DNA from 4 places in the Neobacillus sp. DZ-9 genome. Region 2 is predicted to be linked to each of the others. Evidence: riboswitches for the same ligand, from Rfam matches in the RefSeq annotation. Region 2 holds a riboswitch; each other region holds the start of a gene.
What was found. Region 2 has a riboswitch for S-adenosylmethionine ahead of mtnK (S-methyl-5-thioribose kinase). Riboswitches for the same ligand answer to the same signal wherever they lie in the genome.

Region 1 (4,197 bases), on a different contig from region 2:
ACTATTTTTGATTCCACGCTTTTCTCTTTCTGCCTGCGGCATGGCAGCATGGGACATTTTTGCCGGATACGATAAAATCGATTCCACTGCGCCAAGGCTAACTGCAAAGACAGGGATTTTTACATTTGAAACAAACGAGCGGACCGCTTCTTCATCATCCAGCTCAAACGATAAAACAGCGCCTGCTCCCTCAGCCTGGGACTTCTGTAATTCAAATTCAGGGTGGTCTTCCAAACCAGGATAATAAACCTTTTTAACAAGCGGATTATCCTGTAAAAACTGGGCAATCTTTAATGTGGATTTTTGGGAGTGCTCCAACCGGACATGAAGCGTCTTCAGTCCTCTAAGCACCAGCCAGGCATCTTGAACTCCTAGAACAGCACCGAAGGAATTTTGTAAGAAATATAGCCGCTTTGCCAAATTTTCGTCCTTTACCACAGCAAGGCCAGCCACAACATCACTATGTCCGGATAAAAACTTGGTCGCACTATGGAGAACAACATCCGCGCCTAGCTCTAAAGGCTTTTGTAATGCTGGTGTAAGAAAAGTATTATCCACAAAGGTTAAAGCTTTAATTTCTTTCGCAAGCACACTAATTGCCTGAATGTCCGTTACTTTTAATAAAGGATTCGATGGAGTTTCCACATAAAATGCCTTCGTATTCGGTTTAATGGCTTGTTTCACTTGATCCAAATCAGTCATATCGACAAAAGTATGCTCAATTCCAAAACGAGTAAGCACCTCAGTAACCATACGGAACGTACCGCCATAAACATCTTCAGTGATCACAACATGATCACCAGAAGATAAAAGTAGAAATGCAGTCGAAATCGCAGCCATTCCGGAAGAAAAGGCAAAGCCTTTAATTCCGCCTTCGAGCTCCGCAATCACATCCTCAAGCGCTTCACGAGTTGGGTTTAAACTGCGGGCATAATCATATTTTCCGAAACTATCAATATCAAATTGATGAAAGGTTGATGCATGCTGAATCGGTACACTGACAGCTCCTGTAGCGGGATCAAATTTATGCCGGTTATGAAGAAGCTTCGTTTCAAAACAATATTCTTCAGTCTCCATTACACAATCACTCCTTCGTTAACTTTGGCTAATGCCTGCTCCAAATCAAAAATGATATCCTCCGCATCTTCAATCCCAACAGAGAAACGCAACAAACGATTACATACACCGGACTGAATTCTAATTTCTTCTGGAATATCCGCATGGGTTTGCGTTGCTGGATAAGTGATAAAGCTTTCGGTGCCGCCTAAGCTCTCAGCAAAACTAATCAGTTTTAAATTTTGTAAAAATGGATTAACCCACGATTCGTCTTTAACACGGAAGGAAACCATTCCGCCTCTTCCTGGATAGAGGACATCTGTTACTCCTTCATGATTAGAAAGATATTCAACCACAGCCTTTGCATTCTTCTCATGCTGTTTCATCCGAAGCGATAAAGTCTTCATTCCGCGCATTAATAACCAGGAATCAAAAGGACTTAAGACAGCACCCGCGCCATTATGATGGAAGGCCAATGCTTCACAAAGTTCTTTGCCTTTTGCGACAACTAGCCCGGCAAGAACATCATTATGTCCGCCTAAATATTTCGTTGCACTGTGGATAACGATATCTGCACCAAGTGCAATCGGCTGCTGCAATAGAGGAGTATAGAAAGTATTGTCAACAATCAGGAGAATCCCGTGCTTTTTGGCAATCTTGGATACTTCAGCAATATCGGATTCCTGCATAAGCGGATTGGTTGGAGTCTCAAGGAAAATAGCCTTTGTTTGCGGAGTAATTTTCTTTTCGATCTCTTCCGGACAACACGTATTCACATATTGGCTGTTCAAGCCCCACTTTTTATAGCCTTTTTCTAATAGACGGTAGGTTCCGCCGTATAAATCCTCGCTTACAAGCCATTCATCACCGGATTCAAATAAGGCAAGAATCGTTAATATAGCGGCCATCCCAGAGCTGCAGGCAAACCCTTGATCAGCGCCTTCTAAATCCGCGATTGTCTTTTCAAGAAGCTGGCGTGTTGGATTTCCGGTTCTGATATAATCAAACCCAGTTGATTGCCCAATCCCCTCGTGGCGGAAGGCAGTTGAAAAATAAACAGGCGGGTTAACGGTTCCAGTTACAGTCTCACTTCGATTTCCAATTTGAGCTAATTTCGTATCAATTTTGTACATAATGCACACTCCTTGTTTATATAAATAAAAAAAGCCTTCTTATAAGAAGAAGACTTTTGCTAAACGACCACATTGTCATTCTTCTTATCTAGCAAATTAACCAATAATTTGCAGGACTTAGCACCTTTTCAATGAAAAATACATTGAAGGTTGCTGAGGTGTCTTCGGGCCATTCCCTCAACCTCTCTTGATAAGAAAATAAATATTTTGACTTTTTATAAAATTTACTACAAAGAGGACATTGTGTCAATTGGTTTTTTAACCATTTAATTGATTAAAGCGCTTTCATCTTCTTTTTTCCCAGTTTTTAAATTTAATAAAGTTTATATATTCTTTAAAGTCATCCTTATTCATGCCATCATTAATGGCTTTTTCGATAATAAATTGCCACTCCTCGTCCAGTAGTTCCTTCCCATTTGGACTCGAAGGATTATCAGACTGATCCAATCCCGTTAGTAAAAACTCCATGGAAACATCTAAAGGCTTTGCCAGCTTCATTAAAAAATGAATAGAAGGGTTTTTATTAAGATTACGCTCAATATAGCTTAAATAAGATTTAGAGACATTTGCTAACTCTGCCAGCTCTGTAATCGAAAATTTTTTTTCTTCTCTTAATTTCTTTATACGCTCTCCAATCATAAGTTTCTCCTCATTACCATATTTATTTTATATGTAGTAAAAATGTTATAAATCTAGCAAGTTAACTGTTCGCTCAAACGAAAAACATTATTCAATTAAGCATTCTTTGGTAAAAATAGTATACTATATAATTCGTTCTATTTAAAGAACATATTTATATGAAAATGCAAAAAAATGATAGATATATGCTGGTTATCATGGAAAAGTAAACGAATTTCAACTTTTTTTAATTTGCATTTTTTTATAAAGGGATTATAATGTTCTTTATACAGAATAAACTTATAGCTGGAACAAAAAAATTAAAGGGTAAAGGTAAAAATTTTTTTATCTGAATTGTTCTATATTAAAAACGAGGTGTTCTATTAATAATAGGTGATGTCTTCTTACCATTATCAATGAAGGCACTCGGTCATGCTGTGGGTTGCAAAATACCTTAGACGCGTTTCGTCGTCGGGAGTGTGATGTGAGGGAGGGTTTGATGCCCTACTATTACCGATTAAAGATTTTGATGATCCTTACTTTAAGAAGATGGATAATCAAAATCTTTAATTTTAATTACTCTATTCAAAGGGGAGAAAGTATGACTTACCGACAGAGAGTGTCTCTATTTTTTTTAGTTGATTCCTGTATTGTCTTAACCGCAATTTTTTTCAGCAGATTCTTGGTAGATGCAACTGTACATGTCATTACTTTTTCGATTATTGTCACTTCTTTAACTATCCTAGTTAGCCATCACCTATTCTCGCTATATTTTAAACTGTATAAAAAAGCTTGGGAGTATGCGAGTATAGGAGAATTGCTAATTATATTTAAGGTGGTAACTGCATCAATTATTGTGGCAGCTTTACTTCAGAAGTTTTTCACTCTTGAAATACAGTTTCGTCTACTAGTAAACACATGGTTTCTCCATATTTTTTTAATTGGTGGATCCCGTTTTTTTTGGAGACTGTACCGTGATTCGCTTATTAATAATAACCATAATAAAAAACGGACTTTAATTGTTGGCGCGGGTTCAGCAGGGACAATGGTGGCCCGGCAGCTCATTAAAAATCAAGGGGCGGATCTATTTCCTGTTGGGTTTATTGATGATGATCTTCACAAACAGCAATTAGATATTTTAGGAATACCAGTTGTTGGGGGAGTAAACTCTATTGTTCAGGTTGTTAATGAACTTCGCATTGATAATATTGTTATTGCCATTCCTTCATTAGGCAGAAAAGAGTTAAATATTATTTTTCAGGAATGTGCTAAAACACCTGCTAAAACGCAAATCCTACCTATGCTTGAGGATATAGTCACGGGGAAGGTTTCAGTTAGTCAGTTCCGTGATGTTCAAGTAGAGGATCTATTAGGCAGAGATCCTATCGAT
Region 2 (4,197 bases):
TCGATTCTTTTTTCAAAGGGTGTTAGTGCATTTTCAAAAAGAATTTCGTCATCTTTAACAAGATCGACACCACCAAGTGCCTGCTGCCTTAGCTGCTCGGCTAAAAAAGAAAGATCTTTACCAAGTACTCCTTTAAAGATGCTCATTAAAAGCGGTCTATCATATACGTTTAATTTCGCTCTAATCCCCTCAATCCCAAATTTCGGGCCTGGGAATAAACGCTTAATATTTTCGGCAAACTCCAAATCCAGTAATTTTATTTTTCCATCCAAAGAAAGTTTTCCAAAAACAGTTGTTAAAATCGCCGGTATATCATTTGAAAAATTAAGTGTCGGATAGGCAATACGAATCAAGGTTTGATTTTCTTTTTCCGAATGAATTCCCTCGATGGAAACGACCCTTCCCTTATGCTTTCGTAATTGGTTTTGTTCGAGTTCGGGCAAATTTGTCCATGAACCCACTGTCAGTCCCAGTGCAATTTCCTCTGCTTTTTTGTCTGGATTTTTTTCATCATGCAGTAAATATGTAGCGATTAATTCAGACATTATTACACTTCCTTTCGTAATAACATAAAAAAACCTCTTCGAAAAGAAGAGGTTAGCATTACCAAACTAACATCTTCTCATCTATCAGCTGTTCGCTGCAAGAATTAGCACCGTGCTTAAAAATGGTTTAAGTCGGTTGCCGGGCTTCATTGGGCTAGTCCCTCCGCCTGCTCTTGATAAGAAAACGATTTGTAATATTCATTATTTTCACATTGGTTAACTTTAGTTTGGATTATCCCAAGAAAGAAATAAAATGTCAACCTATTTTTCAAAAATTTCTAAACTGCTAATTCTTCCGACAGCTTCCCTTAGTTGCTCCTCAGATGATAAAAGTCCAACACGGACAAAACCTTCTCCATATTGACCGAAGCCAATACCTGGAGCGACCATAATATGTGCCTGTTCGAGAAGAATGTTAGCGAATTCCTCTGACGTTAGTCCATCGGGGACCTTTAACCATGCAAAAAAGGATCCTTTAGGTGCGGTAACATCCCAGCCTAGCGAGCGTAAGCCGTCAATTAGGACATTCCTTCTTCTCTCATAAAGCTGATTTAATTCCTTCACACAATCTTGTGATGCAGTTAATGCTTCAGCTGCAGCTTCCTGAACAGCACCAAATAAACTTACATATAGATGATCCTGCAAAAGCTCGATGGCCGAAATAACACTTTCATTTCCTACAGCAAACCCCACTCGCCAGCCGGCCATATTATAGGTTTTGGAAAGTGTATAAATTTCGATCCCCACATCTTTTGCTCCTTCCACCTGCAGGAAGCTGATTGGTTTTTTTCCGTCAAAACCTATTGCCCCATAGGCAAAGTCATGGACAACGCAAATATCATTTTTACTGGCAAGCTTGACAGTGTCCTCAAAAAACTCAGCCGTAGCAGTTGCTCCTGTCGGATTATTAGGATAGTTGAGGAACATTAATTTAGCATTAGATAAAATTTCCGGTGACAGTTCCTCATAATCTGGTAAGAAATGATTACTCTCTCTTAACGGCATCATCGCCATTTCAGCTTGCGCAAGGGCGACACCAGACCAATAATCGGGATAGCCTGGATCTGGGACCAGAATGGTGTCACCAGGGTTTAACAAACACTGAGGTATTTCTACTAGGCCAGCTTTGCCGCCAAAAAGAATGGCGACTTCTTTATCTGGATTAAGGGTAACTCCATATTCTCTCAAATAAAATTCTGATGCAGCCTGTTTTAAATATTGATGTCCTTGGAAGGGCGAATATTTATGGTTGATGGGATTGGCTGCTGCTTCCTGAAGCTTGGCAACAATATGCGCGGGTGTAGGCTGGTCAGGATTTCCCTGTCCCAAATTAATAACATCATAGCCTTGTTCAAGAAATTGACCAACCTTTTTCACAAGGGAGGCAAAAAATTGTTTTGGAAGACTATTTAAAAGATTTGATGGCGGAAATTGTTTCAATACTCTCACCTGCTCTAACTATTTCAATTTTAGTTTGAAATTCTAGTCACAAATGATATAACTTTTATATTTACTTGTAAAGTAAAAATTCCGAAACGTTTTAGATGGCAATACAAATAATTTCCAAAAAATATTGACACTTATCTTTTTATCCTGTTATAGTACTTATCAGATTATTAAATTTATAAAAAGATACTCTTATCATGAGCTGGCTGAGGGATTTGGCCCTTTGAAGCCCAGCAACCGACCATAAACCATTATCAAATGGGGCGGATTTTTCGCCGGGGAAAACCCCAAAAAGGCACGGTGCTAATTCCAACAGAAGGATGTTCTTTCTGAAAGATAAGAGGTGCGACAGACATGAATGTCTTCAGAGCCTCTTTCAAAAAAGAAAGAGGCTTTTTTGTGCTCCATGCACATCCAAGCCTCCAAAAAGGAGAATAAAACAATGAGCCTATTAAAACAACAAACCTATCAACCATTAACCGAAGCTGCAGCAATTGATCTAGCATTAAGTTTAAATGTATTTCCTAAAAATGCGGACCTTACCTGCAAGGAAATTGGTGACGGCAACTTAAACCTTGTTTTTCATATTGTCGATAAACAGCATGATAAAGGCATCATTATCAAACAAGCCCTTCCTTACGCAAAGGTAGTTGGGGAAAGCTGGCCTTTAACCCTAAAAAGAGCCAAGATTGAAGCAGACGCCTTAAAAATTTTTGGCCAAATTGCCCCTGATTTTGTACCTAGGGTTTATTACACGGATGATGCACTCGCTGTAACGGTCATGGAGGATTTGTCTCACCTTTTGATTGCAAGAACAGGCTTTATCCAAGGAGAAGCCTATCCATTAATCTCACAGCATCTTGGAGAATATCTCGCTAAAACTTTATTTTACACCTCAGATTATGGTTTAGGTCCTGCAGTTAAAAAAGAAAGAGTACAGCAGTTTATCAATCCTGAACTATGCAAAATTACAGAGGATTTAATCTTCACAGATCCATTTTATGATGCAGAGACAAATAATTTTGAAGCTGAATTAAGGCCGGCAGTTGAAAAACTTTGGCAGGATGAGGCATTGAAGCATCATGTTAATATTTTGAAAAAAAGCTTTTTAACCGATGCAGAAGTTCTCCTTCATGGTGACCTCCATACTGGAAGCGTTTTTGCCGATCATTCGGAAACAAAAGTTATTGACCCTGAATTTGCTTTTTATGGTCCTGCCGGATTTGATATCGGCCAAGTATTTGCCAACCTACTTTTCCAGGTCATTGTGAACGATAAAAACCGTGATATCTTTATCAAGCATATTGAAACAGTCTGGAATGTATTTGAAAATCAATTTTCTCATTTGTGGGAACGAGAGAATAAGGAACCTATAGCAAAAACATCTGAATTCTTGAAATATAATTTATCTAAATTTTTCGATGACTCTCTAGGTTTTGCCGGCTGTGAATTAATTAGAAGAACCATCGGTCTTGCACATGTTGCTGATTTGGATTCAATCGAAAATAAAGAAATACGTTTAGCTGCTAAACTGAAGACATTGGAACTTGGTAAAAACCTAATTAAACTTCGAAAAGAAATCAAAGACCTACAAGAGTTTATTCATGTAGTTGAAACGGTAATTTAGTAAGGCTATTTTTGCATAAATTGTTAATTAACAAAGTTTACGAAAAGAACCTTTAGTAATGAAACAGCAATCCGAAGGTTCGGATTGCTGTTTCATTCAGGCTTCGCCCACATTTCTTCTGGATTTAGTTCATAAATTCCATTTTCCCGATACATATAATGATTAATGATGAATTCCCGGCGAATCGTCGCATAATCCTCGTGAAATTGTTTAATATACTCATTTATTTCTTTTTCTTCATATTTCTTTCCATTTTTTAATCCCTGTACCATATGCTCAAACACGATTAATTTCTTTTTCCGCTGTGCAGGAATATTTTTTAATTTTCCTTCTCTAGTATAGAAATTCTCAATTATTTTTTGCCTTTCAAGACTATCTTCCACCATATTCTCCAGTTCCTCCCCCCTTTTTTCTAATAGCTGCGAGAGTACTTCGGCCTGCTGTTTGATTAAAGAACTATTTAAATAAAAGTAAATAGTATTTTTATCTCTTCTTTCATATACCAGATGAACCTCGCGCAATTTTTTTAAGTGATGGGTAATTGTTGGTGCGGTTAAGCCAAGCTTGCCTGCAATCGCT
Region 3 (4,197 bases), on a different contig from region 2:
TTCAACAACATCTTTCAATTCAGCTTTTGTTTTATCAATGCCATCTTTAAGTTTGATTAGGCCTTGTTTTTCAAGCAATGAAAGGAGACGGCCGTGGTCTGCTACAGAGTTGCTCATGATTAGGTGAGCACCTTCTGGAAGGTCGCTTAGTTTTTTGTATTTCTTAGAATAAATACCAATTGGCTCGATATGGATTCCGCCAGCATTGACAAAATTATATCCAAACTCTTTATTTTGAGACTCTAAGTAAGGAATGTGTTGGAAATAGTTAGCATCAAGTTCTTTTGAAGCAAGAGCTTTGTTTGGTAAAACATAGTCAGTAAAGGTTGTAATTTTTAAATTAATCCCTTTTTCTTTTAAAAGCGGTGCTGCTTTTTCAAGAATTTCAGCGTGGGGAACAGTAGATGCCCCGACAACTAATGTTGTTGTTTTACTGCCCTTTTCAGTAGTACCTTCTGATTTTTCTTCAGATTTACCGCAAGCTGCCAGCGCAAGTGCAAGTGTTAATGCTAAAAGTACTGTTAACCATTTTTTCATTTTAACCTCTCCTTTTTTTATCGTTTATCTAATTTTGAAGTGATGAAATCACCAATAAATTGAATCACAAACACAATAAGTAAAATGACGACTGTTGCCATAAAGGTGACATCATTTTGGTTTCGCTGATACCCATAGTTGTAAGCGAGACTTCCTAAGCCGCCTGCCCCAATCGCACCTGCCATCGCTGTGTAACTGACAAGGGCAATGGCTGTAACTGTAATACCTGAAATGAGTGCCGGCATTGATTCCGGAAGAAGCACCTTCCAGATAATCGTACCAGTTGTTGCTCCCATCGATCTGGCTGCTTCAATGACTCCTTTATCAATCTCTCTTAGTCCAATTTCCACCATCCGCGCATAAAACGGCGCAGCTCCAATTATTAATGATGGTAATGCAGCATTAACACCAATCATGGATCCAACCAATATCGTAGTTAACGGAATTAATAACACGATTAAGATAATAAATGGTATAGAACGGAAAATATTCACGATCGTACTGAATACCGCGTTAACCGGTTTATTTCCCCATAAGTTTCCATTAGAAGTAAGAAATAAAATTAATCCAAGCAAGGTCCCTAAAATAAAAGTTGCAAGAACCGAGATCCCCGTCATATATAGGGTATTTTTTGTTTCTTGCCACAAAATAAGCCAATCAACATTTGGAAAATACTCCTTAATCATTTGCTACCACCTCCACTCCTACCTGTTGAGAACGGATAAAGTCAACTGCATTCATGACTTCTTTTTCGTCCCCATCGATATGGATGAAAAGCGTACCATATGAACCACTTTGGGTTTGTGATATTTTCCCCTGCAGGATATTTACCGTAATATTGTTATTTCTTATTAAATTAGTGATAATCGGCTGCTCAGCAGATTCCCCAATGAAGGTTAGTTGGACAATCAGACCTGATTGATAACGTTCAAGCAAATGCTCTGCAGTATCCTTTGTTTCTTCCGGCTCTGTCACTTGTTGGACAAATCGTTTTGTAATCGGCTGTTGAGGGTTTTTAAATACATCGAGAACTGAACCAAGCTCAACCACTTTTCCGCTTTCCATTACCGCAACACGGTGGCAGATCTTTCGAATGACATGCATCTCATGTGTAATCAATACAATGGTTAAGCCAAGCCGTTTATTAATATCAACTAATAATTCCAAAATTGAGTCGGTTGTTTGCGGATCGAGCGCGGAGGTTGCTTCATCACAAAGCAAAACCTTTGGGTTATTCGCGAGTGCTCTGGCAATTCCGACCCTCTGCTTTTGCCCGCCGCTCAGCTGTGATGGATACGCATTTTCTCTGCCCTCAAGACCAACTAGCTTAATGAGCTCATTAACTCTTTTTTGTCTTTGTGAGCTTGGAACCCCAGCTATTTCTAATGGAAAAGCAATATTTTCGCTGACTGTCCTTGACCAAAGAAGATTAAAATGTTGGAATATCATGCTAATTTCCTGGCGTGCCTTTCGAAGTTCGCTGCCCTTTATTTTTGAGATAACACGACCAGCTACCGTTACAGTTCCATCGGTCGGCAGCTCAAGTCCGTTGAGCATACGGATTAAAGTACTTTTCCCAGCACCGCTATATCCAATTACTCCGAAAATTTCTCCTTCTTTAATTTCCAGGTTGACGTCATCGACGGCTTTTAACTGCCCCTGTTTCGATGGATAGATTTTTCGGACATTTTTTATCGAGATCATAGTCGTTTCACCTACTTTTTATCCTATTTACTTAAAATTCTGAAATTACAACCTATTACTTGATTATAGGGTTTGATTGTTTGGTAGAAAAAATTCCTATTTTAGGAAAACAAAATGCCTTTCTGCACAGGCAGAAAGGCATTATTAATATAACCTTTCTCCCATCTCCCAAAGCAATCGCTTTGTGTGAATTGGCACCATTTCAATAAATTGACGGTTGCCGGGTTTCATCGGGCACATCCCTCCACCTCTCTTGATAAGAGCATCCTATATATTCAATTAACACGTTAAATTATTTAAGTAATTATTTTACGAAAATTATCGTACCACGGATAAAAAAGAGTGTCAATGAAATTTTCGAAAAAAAGAATTTAGGAAATATTAAACATTTACTTTTAACGAAGTTAAGCCTGTTGCAGACTCAATCGCGGATTCCAGGTCTTCAATCAAATCCTCGACGTTCTCGATACCGATTGATAGGCGGATTAAATCTTCTGATACACCTGCTGCCTTAAGTCCTTCAGTATCTAGCTGCTGGTGTGTTGTACTCGCCGGATGAATGATTAAACTTTTTGCATCCCCAACATTAGCAACATGAGCCCATAAAGAGAGGGAATCTATTAGCTTTGCTCCAGCTTCTTTTCCACCCTTAATTCCGAAAATAACCATAGATCCTGCCCCTTTTGGCAAATATTTATAGGCTAACTCGTGATCTGGATGTGTTTTGTGCCCTGGATAGGAAACCCACTTGACGGCAGGGTGATTTAACAAATATTCAACGACTTGATTTGTATTGGTGACATGCTCTTTCATACGAACATGCAGCGTTTCAAGACCAAGTGTAAATAAGAAAGCATTTTGTGGGCTTAAGGCTGGTCCAAGGTCACGAAGGAGCTGGACTCGCGCTTTGATAATATATGCAACGGCCCCTAGTGCCTCTGCATAGACAAGATCATGATAGCTTACATCTGGAGTAGTAAAGCCAGGGAATTTAGACGAATTCCAATCAAACTTACCGCCATCAACAATGATGCCGCCTGTCGTGGTGCCATTCCCCAGGAGCCACTTGGTTGCGGAGTGTACCACAATGTCTGCACCATGTTCAATTGGTCTGCAAAGGTAAGGTGTTGCAAAGGTATTGTCAACAATTAATGGAACTCCAGCCTCGTGAGCAATCTCTGCAACTTTTTCAATATCAAGAACGCGCAAGCTTGGATTACCAATTGTTTCAGCAAAAACTGCTTTTGTTTTTTCGGTAATTGCCGTGCGGAAGTTTTCCGGATTATCTGCATCTACGAATTTTACTTTAATCCCGTATTTAGGGAGAGTAACCGCAAATAAATTATAGGTTCCGCCATAGAGATTGGATGCTGCAACAATTTCATCGCCTGCTTCGGCAATATTTAGGATTGCGAGTGTGATGGCAGCCATCCCGCTAGCGACTGCTAGGGCGCCGACGCCTCCTTCTAGGAGAGCGACACGTTCTTCAAATACGGTGGTGGTTGGATTATGAATGCGGGTATATATGTAACCTGGTTCCGCTAAGCTAAACAGATTTGCTGCATGTTCTGTGTTTTTAAATTGATAGGCATTGTTTTGGTAGATCGGAACAGCGCGTGCTCCTGTTACGGGATCTGGTGTTAATCCGCCATGAACACTTAATGTTTCAAATCGATACTTTTTTTGATTTTCTGCCATTACACCCACTCCTTTTAAAATAAATAACCCCCGCTTCAATAAGAAGAGGGGGTCTCTCTTCTTATCTTCCGAAGCCTTTTCTGCTCCGCTGGAATTAGCACCTTGGTTGTCCAACCGGTTGCCGGGCATCATCGGGCCAGTCCCTCCGCCTCTCTAGATAAGATTACTTTATTTGATTGATTTATTGGTAGAATATTCTAAATTCAGCATACATGATGTCTAATTCCGAGTCAATAGCTTTGATTAAACTATTTTCAC
Region 4 (4,197 bases), on a different contig from region 2:
AATTGGGATGACAAAGGAAGAGCTTGAAAATAATCTTGGAACCATTGCCAAAAGCGGCTCTTTAGCCTTTAAAAGCGAAAATGAAGTGAAGGATGGCCATGAAATCATTGGTCAATTTGGTGTCGGGTTTTATTCTGCCTTTATGGTGGCTGACGTTGTTACCGTTACCAGCAAAGCGTTAGGCAGCGATACGGCCTACAAATGGGAATCTTGTGGTGCAGAAGGATATACGATTGTGCCATGTGAGAAAGATTCCGTAGGTACTGAAATTATTTTAAAAATCAAAGAGAATACCGAAGACGAGAATTACGATGAGTATTTAGAGGAATATCGTTTAAAATCGATCATTAAAAAATACTCAGACTTTATTCGCTACCCAATTAAAATGGAGGTTTCTTCAAAAAGACTTAAAGAAGGCAGTGAAAATGAATACGAAGATTATCAAGAAGAACAAACCATCAATAGTATGGTGCCAATTTGGCGCAAGAACAAAAAGGACCTGACTGATGAAGATTATGCTAATTTCTATGCAGAAAAGCATTATGGTTTTGATAAGCCTTTAAAGCATATCCATATCAGTGTTGATGGGGCAGTAAGATATAATGCCATCCTTTATATCCCGGAAAACATTCCGTTCGATTACTATTCACCTGAATTTGAAAAGGGCTTAGAGCTATATTCCAGTGGAGTATTGATTATGAACAAATGCTCTGATTTACTTCCGGACTACTTTAGCTTTGTCAAAGGTATGGTCGACTCTGAGGATTTGTCACTGAATATTTCACGTGAAATGCTGCAGCATGACCGCCAGTTAAAGCTGATCGCGAAAAATATCAGCAAGAAAATCAAAAGCGAATTACAAGCTTTATTGAAAAATGAACGTGAAAAATATGATGAATTTTACAAGTCATTTGGCAGACAGTTAAAATACGGTGTATACAGTGATTTCGGAACACATAAAGAAGAACTGCAGGATCTATTGATGTTCTATTCTTCTAAAGAAAAGAAAATGGTAACCTTAGATGAATATGTTTCAAGAATGCCGGAGGATCAGAAATATATTTATTATGCTACCGGTGATTCCATTGAAAGAATTGAAAAATTGCCACAGACGGAGCTAGTGGCAGACAAAGGTTATGAGATTCTATATTTCACCGATGATATTGACGAGTTTGCGATTAAAATGCTTATGAACTACAAGGAAAAAGAATTCAAATCTGTCTCTAGCGGTGATCTCGGAATTGAGGCAGATGATAAGCAAAATGATTCAGGCGAAGCGACGGAAAATAAGGACCTGTTTGATTATATGAAAAACATCTTATCAGGCAAAGTAACGGATGTTAGAGTTTCAAAAAGATTAAAGACCCATCCGGTATGTTTAACCACTGATGGTGAAGTCACGATCGAGATGGAGAAAATTTTGAAAGCCATGCCTGGTAACCAAAATATTAAAGCGGACAAGGTATTAGAGATTAATACAAATCACGAAGTATTCAAATCGTTAAAAGATTCATTTGCGAACGATAAAGAAAAATTGTCTTTATACACGAGCCTGCTGTATAATCAGGCTCTGTTAATTGAAGGTCTTCCAATTAATGACCCAGTTGAGTTTACAAACGATATTTGCAAAATCATGGTATAAATAAAAAGGGTTGCAAGCGAGGCTTGCAATCCTTTTTATTGTTGCTTTTTCACAGCATCCTTCATTTATGCTAATTGCAGTTTTTTAAACAAAATAAATTGTTAAAATATTTTAATCATTTATATTGACGAATCCCTATTGGTATAGTAGGATTAATGACATCAACTAAATATCGCTTATCTAGAGCGGCTGAGGGACTGGCCCGTTGAAGCCCGGCAACCTACAAAGAAAGGTGCTAATTCCAGCAAAATGTGCTCATTTTGGGAGATAAGGTGTTTTACATAAGTGAAGACGCCTTTCCTTAATGGGAGAGGCGTTTTTGTGAAAAGGGGGGCGAATTATCTGAAACCATCAGAATGGCAAGAAATTGCTTCACACCTTGAGCAAATGCTTGGCACATTAAAATTCGGATCCATCACCCTAGTGGTGCAAGATGGCAAGGTAGTACAAATTGAGAAAAATGAAAAGGTTCGTTTTCAATCGAATAAACGCGCTGACTAGACAAACTAGAGGCGGTCTTCACCATATTTCTGATGGAAGACTGCTTTTTTTATAGACTGAGAGGAGGCAAATAAGAAATGACGAGTTCAGTAACTTATGAAAATTGGAATCAAATTTCAGATTCGTTTTCTATAGAAGATGAAACAAAGGGAGCTCTTGGTGTTCTAAAGTGGGCCTATAGTAATTATCTAGAAGAGAAAATTGTTTATGCATCCAGTTTTGGTGCGGAAGCAATTGTTTTAATTGATTTGATTCACCAGGTGAAACCAGATGCCCATATTGTTTTTTTAGACACGGGGCTGCATTTTCTGGAAACCTATGATGTCATTGATAAAATCCAAGCCCGCTTCCCTACACTGAAAATTGAAAAGAAACAGCCGGCACTTACATTGGATGAACAATCTGCCCAATATGGATCAGCTTTATGGAAACGGGATCCAAACCAATGCTGTCAAATTCGAAAAGTAATTCCGTTAAGGGAAACGCTGACCCAGAAGGAAGCATGGATCTCGGGGCTTCGCCGCGAGCAGTCACCAACAAGGCAGAATACTCAATTTCTAAACAAGGATGACAAATTTGAAAATATTAAAATTTGTCCATTGATTCATTGGACTTGGGATGAAGTTTGGTCCTACATCCGCGAGAAAGACCTTCCTTATAACGAACTGCACGATCGTAATTATCCAAGTATAGGATGTTTTCCTTGTACTCAGGCTGTAAGCTCTAATGGTGATTCACGTGAAGGGCGCTGGACTGGAAGCAGCAAAACTGAGTGCGGTTTGCACTCATCGTAAGGAGGGGGTTCTAACGCTTACAATTATTGCTGTTACCATCGGAATATTCTTTGCCGTAAATATTGGAGCCAGCGGGGCAGCCGCCTCAATGGGAATTTCCTATGGCGCCGGAGTAATAAAAAAACAAGTGGCTTTATTCCTTTGTGGAATAGTGGTCTTTCTAGGTGCCTGGCTTGGTGGCGGGGAGGTTGTCAAAACAATTGGCAGCGGTATTGTTCCAAGCAGTACCTTTACAAATGCGATTGCCTTAATTGTGTTAGCTGCAGCAGCCTTATCCTTATTTTTAGCAAATGTTTTTGGTATTCCGCTATCCACCAGTGAAGTTACGGTAGGTTCTGTGGTTGGCGCAGGCATTGTCTATCAATCGGTATACCTAGGGAAGCTTTTATGGATTGCCGTGTTTTGGCTGTTCACACCCTTTGCAGCCTTTGTGATTGCCATCCTTGCTGCCAGTTTTTTAAAAATAAAACCAATAAAGTCCTTTGTTGAAAAGTCAAAGGCTGGGCCCATTTTGGTAGTAATGGTTATCCTCATGGGATTGTTCGAAGCCTTTTCAGCAGGAATGAACAATGTGGCAAATGCTGTTGGACCATTAGTGGCTGCGGGTTTAATGTCTAAAGGAAGTGGAGTTCTTTGGGGTGGTCTGGCGGTTGCCTTAGGTGCTTTCCTTCTTGGTCACAAAGTGATTGAAACAAATGGCAAAAAAATTACCACACTTAAGTTAGAAGAAGGCTGTGTCATTTCAGGTACTGGAGCAAGCATTGTCACTGCTGCTTCCATATTCGGAATACCGGTGCCATTAACGCAAATCACTACGTCTTCGATTATAGGAATTGGTTTTGCCAAGCATGGGAAATCCGTTTTGAAAAAGGACATTGTTGTACAGTTGTTGAAAGTTTGGATTGTTTCACCCGTATTATCAATGGTGCTTTCCTATACGATCATCCAATTAGTAATTGTCCAAAACTTTTACCCAATCATCGTTATGATTGGAGCTCTCATCTCCGTTTTCGGAGTTCTGTCCTTAATGAGAAAGTCTTCACCATCTGGTGCGGCTTCTAATACAACAATCACAAATGAATTTAAACTAGTAAAGAAAGGTTGATCATTATGTCATTTTTACCAAAACCTCATGGAGGAAAGCTTGTAGAAGCCTTCGATCCTTACTATGATTTTTCAAATGTTGAAAAAGTACTTAATATTGATGCGATTGCATTAAGTGACCTCGAATTGATTGGTATTGGGCTTTTTAGTCCATTA

Region 1: another riboswitch for S-adenosylmethionine. It lies ahead of AC59HZ_RS21325 (methionine biosynthesis PLP-dependent protein); the one in region 2 lies ahead of mtnK (S-methyl-5-thioribose kinase).
Region 3: another riboswitch for S-adenosylmethionine. It lies ahead of AC59HZ_RS21795 (methionine ABC transporter ATP-binding protein); the one in region 2 lies ahead of mtnK (S-methyl-5-thioribose kinase).
Region 4: another riboswitch for S-adenosylmethionine. It lies ahead of AC59HZ_RS10655 (YezD family protein); the one in region 2 lies ahead of mtnK (S-methyl-5-thioribose kinase).

What each region holds. Positions count from the first base shown of each region.
Region 1 covers NZ_JCAIOL010000008.1:58,723-62,919, reverse strand. The annotation lists gene metC (cystathionine beta-lyase) at 1-1,077, opposite strand, end outside; gene AC59HZ_RS21325 (methionine biosynthesis PLP-dependent protein) at 1,077-2,189, opposite strand; SAM riboswitch class I at 2,271-2,386, opposite strand; gene AC59HZ_RS21320 (helix-turn-helix domain-containing protein) at 2,475-2,828, opposite strand; gene AC59HZ_RS21315 (polysaccharide biosynthesis protein) at 3,409-4,197, shown strand, end outside.
Region 2 covers NZ_JCAIOL010000002.1:374,990-379,186, reverse strand. The annotation lists gene mtnW (2,3-diketo-5-methylthiopentyl-1-phosphate enolase) at 1-545, opposite strand, end outside; SAM riboswitch class I at 620-728, opposite strand; gene AC59HZ_RS06365 (pyridoxal phosphate-dependent aminotransferase) at 807-1,985, opposite strand; SAM riboswitch class I at 2,181-2,334, shown strand; gene mtnK (S-methyl-5-thioribose kinase) at 2,434-3,618, shown strand; gene AC59HZ_RS06355 (DUF2087 domain-containing protein) at 3,711-4,197, opposite strand, start outside.
Region 3 covers NZ_JCAIOL010000008.1:142,551-146,747, forward strand. The annotation lists gene AC59HZ_RS21785 (MetQ/NlpA family ABC transporter substrate-binding protein) at 1-537, opposite strand, end outside; gene AC59HZ_RS21790 (methionine ABC transporter permease) at 555-1,223, opposite strand; gene AC59HZ_RS21795 (methionine ABC transporter ATP-binding protein) at 1,216-2,241, opposite strand; SAM riboswitch class I at 2,400-2,504, opposite strand; gene AC59HZ_RS21800 (O-acetylhomoserine aminocarboxypropyltransferase/cysteine synthase family protein) at 2,623-3,939, opposite strand; SAM riboswitch class I at 3,998-4,103, opposite strand; gene AC59HZ_RS21805 (hypothetical protein) at 4,183-4,197, opposite strand, start outside.
Region 4 covers NZ_JCAIOL010000003.1:453,807-458,003, reverse strand. The annotation lists gene htpG (molecular chaperone HtpG) at 1-1,642, shown strand, start outside; SAM riboswitch class I at 1,816-1,916, shown strand; gene AC59HZ_RS10655 (YezD family protein) at 1,985-2,143, shown strand; gene AC59HZ_RS10650 (phosphoadenylyl-sulfate reductase) at 2,221-2,937, shown strand; gene cysP (sulfate permease) at 2,870-4,042, shown strand; gene sat (sulfate adenylyltransferase) at 4,048-4,197, shown strand, end outside.